One region of the Amphritea sp. GJ51-11 genome, then DNA from elsewhere that is predicted to be linked to it. Evidence: predicted binding sites of a transcription regulator. Region 1 holds the regulator's gene; the other holds the start of a gene.

Region 1 (3,183 bases):
CGATACCTTATATCAAGAGATGACCCAGTTATCTCAATGGTATTCTGATGCTCGTACGGTTGAACAGCTACATCTTGGCGGCGGCACACCCACTTTTATCAGCAATCAGCAGATGATTGAGCTGATGCAAAAGCTCAGAGAAAATTTCACCCTGCTAGATGATGATTCCGGTGATTACTCCATCGAGATTGATCCCCGCGAAGTGGATCATGAGATGCTTAAAGTGCTCCGAGAGATCGGTTTTAACCGGGTCAGCTTTGGTGTACAAGATATTGAGCTAAAAGTGCAGCAGGCGGTTAACCGGGTACAACCGGTTGAAGAGATCGCCGATGTACTCCATGAAGCCCGTCGTCTCGGCTTCCGCTCCATCAATATCGATCTGATCTACGGCCTGCCACACCAGACACTGGCCAGCTTCACCAAGACACTGGACACCATTATTGAGTTGAGCCCTGACCGACTATCCGTGTTTAACTATGCCCATATGCCGGATCGTTTCCGTTCTCAGAGCCATATCAAAGCCGAAGATCTGCCTAGTCCCGAAACTAAACTGGCGATTCTAGAAACCACCATCAGCAAGCTGATGAGTGCTGGCTATGTTTATATCGGCATGGATCATTTTGCTAAACCTGATGACGAACTCGCCTTAGCACAACAAAACGGTAAACTTCATCGTAACTTCCAAGGGTATACCACCCACAGCGATTGCGACCTAGTGGCGATGGGTGTGTCATCGATCAGTCAGATCGGTGATGTGTATTATCAAAATGAACATGATATGAGTGCTTATACCAGCGCCGTCGAAGCGCGTACAAACGCGATTAAACGGGGTGTCACACTTAGCACCGATGATCGCATTAGACGAGCTGTGATCACCCAACTTATCTGTCATTTCCAGCTCGATATGGCCGCTATCGACGCGCAATTTGATATCAACTTCGCCGATTATTTCGCCGAGGAACTGCAGGAACTGCAAAAGTTCACCGGCGATGGCTTAGTCGTCCTCGGTGATAAGCGTATCGATGTTACCCCTGCCGGACGCTTACTTATCCGCCGCATCTGCATGGCCTTTGATGCTTACATTCCTAAGCAGGAAGCAACCAAAGGCTTCTCCCGCATCATTTGATACGGGAAATACTTCACCCTGCCGTTGATTTAGTAGATAATCACTTATAAGCACTATCTAATAAATCAACGAAGACAGGACATAGTTATGGGCAACCATAAGGCATCAGAAGGGAAACTACACAGCTTAAGACAGGTGCATTGCAATACATGCAGCCTGAGCTCTTTATGTTTACCTGTGTCCCTGAACATGACTGAAATCGATCGGCTCGATAATATTATCGATAAGAGCCGCCCGCTGAAAAAAGGCGATCACCTCTTCCATCAAGGTGAGGCCTTCTCTTCTGTCTACGCTATTCGCGCGGGCACCCTTAAAACCTATACTCTGACCAATGAGGGTGAAGAACAGATTACCGGCTTTTACTTCCCCGGCGAAATGGTCGGCATCAGTGGTTTTGATAGCGAACAATACCCTGTTTCAGCAAAAATTCTTGAAACAACCACCGTCTGCGAAATCCCTTTTGAACGGCTCGATGAGCTATCAGGACAGATGCCAGAGTTGCGCCGCCAGATCCTACGGACACTGAGCAAAGAGATTCGTGATGACCAGCAGATGATGCTGCTATTGAGCAAGAAGAATGCTGAACAACGCGTTGCGACCTTCCTAATTAAACTATCGACTCGCTTCAAATTGCGTGGTTATTCAGAAACCCAGTTCCGTTTATCCATGTCGAGAAACGAGATCGGTAACTACCTTGGCTTAGCCGTCGAAACCGTTAGCCGTATTTTTACCCGGTTCCAAAAAATGGAGCTGGTACGGGTCGATGGTAAAGAGATCGAACTGAGCAACCTCGAAGAGATCTATCGTCTATCCGGTGAATCTCAAGACATTCCGATGTCTGAGAACAAAACCTGTCCGCTCGACTAAACCTCACTTGCAACATCCTAATACCCGCTCTTTAGCGGGTATTATTTTGATCGTACTGGCCCCTGATCGGGCTACTCGATATTAGCCCTACTGTTTTAAGGTACCCCCGATGAGTTTCGATGAATGTTATATAAAGTCAGTTATGCGCACGATAGCGGACTGGCCAGAACCTGGCGTCATGTTCAGAGATATCACCCCACTGTTTAAAGACCCCAAAGCCCTGAGAATGATTGCCGATGCCTTTATTCAGCGCTATATCGATACCGAAGTCACCCATATTGCCTGTATTGATGCCAGGGGGTTCTTGTTTGGTTCAATCATCGCTTATCAACTCAATCTGCCATTAGTGCTGGTACGAAAAAAAGGCAAACTGCCGGGTAAAACTATTCATCGCGAATATGCCCTTGAATACGGCACCGCCGCCGTCGAAATGCAAGTCGATGCGGTCGCTGCTGGCGACAAAGTGCTGATCTTTGATGATCTGATCGCCACCGGCGGCACCATTCTCGCCGCCAGCACCATTATCAAAGAGCTCGGTGCTGAAGTGTATGAAGCCGCTGCTCTTATTGATCTACCCGATCTCAACGGCTCAGAGCTGATTCAGCAAAGCGATATTCCTGTCTTTACCTTATTGGCCTACGAAGGCCTTTAATCCTCTACGCATGTCACGGGCACCCAACAACGCGCTCTACACCGAGCAACGGTGCCCCAACGCTAATCACCTTAATATTATCAAGATCAGTTCTGTCCCACCGCCGGATATCGCTTTACAATAGCCACTCTTTTTTTATCTGTTATTAAGGGCTTATTCTCATGTGGTTCAAAAATGCCATCTTTTACCGTTTCACCCAGCAGTTTAGTTACACCCCTGAAGCCCTTGAAGAAAAACTCAGCGAGAAAGCCTTTACCCCCTGTGGTAGCCAAGAACTTAGCCGCTTTGGCTGGGTAAGCCCCAGTGGCGATCTCTCCGAAATGCTCGTACATGCTGGCAACGGCTTTATGCTGATCGCGGCACAAAAAGAAGACAAAATCATTCCCACCCAGGTGATCCGTCAGCAGCTGGATAAGAAAGTGAAGCTGATCGAGGATGAGCAAGCCCGCAAGGTCTATAAAAAAGAGAAAGACCAGCTCAAAGATGAAATTGTTTTGGACTTACTACCGCGCGCATTCAGCAAGTTCCAAACGACTTG
Region 2 (3,183 bases), 1.9 Mb from region 1:
GGAGTACTGCTGGGTGTGTTATTCGCGATAGAGTTTTTACTCATCTATACCGCATTGAATTTGACCACGGCCTCCCATGCAACGATTTTCCTCTATACCTCGCCATTTGTGGTGGCTCTTGGGGCGCATCTGTTTGTCCCGGGTGAGCGTCTCACGCGATTGCAAGGCGTGGGTTTGCTGATCGCCTTTGCTGGTGTTTTCTTCGCTTTCCGGGATTCCCTCGATGGTGAAGCGTCTCTATTGGGTGATAGCTTGGCTTTAGCCGGCGCACTTTTCTGGGGGGCGACAACCGTCGTGTTGAAGGCTTCGCCTCAGCGGCACCAGTCACCGTCTAGGGTGCTGCTCTATCAGTTAGTAGTGTCGGCGCTAATCTTGCCGTTGCTGTCTTGGCTGATGGGCGAGCCCGGTATCACTCAGTTAACCTCACTGGTCATCGGTTCATTGTTATTTCAGACTGTCTTGATGGCGTTTGCCGGCTATCTAGCTTGGTTTTGGTTGTTAAGTCATTACCCCGCCTCAAAAATTGCCAGTTTTACGTTTTTGACGCCGTTGTTCGGGGTGATGTTTGCATGGCTTATTTTGGATGAGCAGCTCTCGTTGGATATGCTGGGGGCACTGTTGCTGGTGGCATTAGGTATCTATTTGGTCAATAAGCCAAGTAAACGGGTGAAGCATTCACTGTAAAAACAGCAGGAAGAGGGGAGCCGCCTTGTTGAGAAGTCTACTATTAACGGCCTCAGCGGATCTGTGACCAGAATGCAGAGATTAGCGGGCTTTGTAATTTCTTTTTCAGTGCGATGAGGCCGACATCATAGGCTTTCAATTCAGGCTGAATCGCTAGAATCCGCACTCGACCTGCTAACGGGCTATTCTCCAACACAATTTTCGGCACAATGCCGACGCCGAAGCCAAGGCTGACCATACTGACAATCGCTTCGTTACCGGCGACTTGAGCATAGATTTTGGGTTTAGTCCCTCGTGTCTTAAACCACTGATCAATCCTTTTCCGTGAAACCCCTTCTTCTGACAAAATCATAGGTACCGCTGACCAGTCGATAGTGCCACTGAGCATGGAATCTAGGAGGGGGTCTTGCTGCGGGGCGATAAAGACCAAAGGTGAGGTGGCGATGTGTTTAAAGGCTAGGCTGGTGTGCAATATGTCGGTGCGGGCGGCAATGGTGATATCGTCGGTGCCACTCACTACCCGTTGAATCGCACTTTCGGGATCGCCGGTATGTAGTTTGATTTCGATTTTGGGATGTTGACGGCGAAATTTATTGAGAATGTCATAGAGAAAGCTATAGCTTGCGGTGACCGAGCAGTAGACGCTGATCTCTCCCTGTAATTCTTGCGCTTCTTCGAGGAGCGAGTTACGGATAACATCCCACTGTATCAGTGCCTCGCGGGCGTAGGTTTGGAAACGCTCACCTTCATGAGTTAGGCTGACGGTACGATTATCCCGCTCGAATAACTGTACTCCGAGGGTATCTTCCATCTGTTTAATCGTGCGGGTGAGGGCCGAAGGGCTGATATGGCACACTTCGCTGGCGCGGCCAAAATGAAGTGTGTCGCATAGACTGATAAAGAATTTAAGCGAGCGGGTATCCATCGGTCGTATCAGTTTCTATATTGCAGTAATTGAAATGTATTTTTACATATATGTTGTTTTCTGCAATCAATATTTATACGTACTGTTTGGCTTGTATGATCCTGAGGATGATGCGGGCTAGGTTTTCTTAAACTGGCTTGACCTGGATTAGGGTAATCGATTGTTGTTGCGGGTAAGGTCTAGCCTTATCTTATATTCCGGTTGCAATGGCGCATGATCGCCCTGAGGTTCAGTATGAAGTACGACATCATCATTATTGGCGCGGGCCCCGCTGGGCTGAGCTTTGCTCGTTCACTAGGCGACACTTCTCTAAAGGTCTTGTTGGTGGATCGATCATCTTTTAATACTTTACAGAACCCACCGGAAGATGGCCGTGAAATCGCGTTAACACATCTGTCGGTGACATTGATGAAAGCCTCCGGGGCTTGGCAGACACTCGCCGCCAATGATGTATCGCCGATCTGTGCGGCGAAAGTGCTTGATGGTAATTCTAGTTATACGCTGAACTTTGATAACGATAATGCGGCGTTGGATGCGTTAGGCTATTTGGTACCCAATGACAAAATCCGCAAAGCTTATTTCGACGTTGTGCAAGGGATCGATAATATTGAGTTGTTGACTGAAATGTCGGTTGAAGATGTCGGTAGTGATGAACGCTGTGCCTGGGTGCAGTTGGCGAATGGTGAGCGTTTCGAGTGTGATCTGCTCGTCTCGGCGGATAGTCGTTTTTCGGAGACCCGCCGTAAAATGGGTCTGCCCGCCAGCATTAAAGATTTTTCCCGCACCGCTATCGTGTGCCGAATGGAGCACTCGCTGTCCCATCAGCAAACAGCCTTTGAATGTTTTCATTATGGCCGAACCGTAGCGATTCTACCGATGATGGGTAACCTGTCGTCCATTGTTGTGACGGTCTCTAGTGCTGAAGCTGAAAGTATCTTTAATATGAGTGAAGAGGCGTTCGCCACAGATATTGAACAGCGTCTACAGGGGCAGTTAGGTCGTATGAAGCTCTATGGTCGTCGTCATCTCTATCCATTGGTGGCGGTGCATGCGAATAAATTTGTCAGTCGTCGATACGCGGTGATCGGTGATGCTGCCGTTGGTATGCACCCCGTTACGGCCCATGGTTTTAATTTGGGGCTGAGAAGTCAGGAAACCCTGGCCAAAGAGATTAAACAGGCCCTCAGCCATGGTGTCGATATTGGCTCTAACCGTGTGTTACAGAAATATCAGCGCAGTCATATGTTGGTTACTCGTCCCTTGTATATGGGGACTAATCTCGTGGTGGGGTTGTTTACCAATGATAATGTGGCGGCCAAAATCGCCCGTAAGGCGACCTTACGGATCGCCAATAACTTCGCGCCGTTAAAGCGGATTATCACCCGTAAGTTGACTGAGAAGCGGATCGATATTCCTTTCTTTTTACCCGGTTTAAAATAAGCGCTAATCTTATAGCTTAATCGAGTCTTCAGTGTTTTGTTTAGCGGTCTTTGGAAGCGAATAGCTGAGCCTATTCGGCCGCCTCAGATACTGAAAGCTTTTGGGTATCGATAGCTTTCCGTTAGGCGGAAAAG

The links. The regulator FNR, encoded in region 1, switches genes on or off when oxygen is low (the NO sensors DNR and NnrR bind a similar motif). The targets are predictions, from matches to a motif close to TTGATNTANATCAA.
Region 2: the regulator FNR is predicted to act here: its motif matches at 1,747-1,760, upstream of ubiM (5-demethoxyubiquinol-8 5-hydroxylase UbiM).

Annotation. Positions count from the first base shown of each region.
Region 1 is NZ_CM147881.1:1,947,079-1,950,261, reverse strand. It holds gene hemN (oxygen-independent coproporphyrinogen III oxidase) at 1-1,126, shown strand, start outside; gene fnr (fumarate/nitrate reduction transcriptional regulator Fnr) at 1,214-1,993, shown strand; gene AC0L4K_RS08530 (adenine phosphoribosyltransferase) at 2,103-2,645, shown strand; gene rdgC (recombination-associated protein RdgC) at 2,807-3,183, shown strand, end outside.
Region 2 is NZ_CM147881.1:92,057-95,239, forward strand. It holds gene AC0L4K_RS00435 (DMT family transporter) at 1-684, shown strand, start outside; gene ilvY (HTH-type transcriptional activator IlvY) at 737-1,609, opposite strand; gene ubiM (5-demethoxyubiquinol-8 5-hydroxylase UbiM) at 1,844-3,049, shown strand.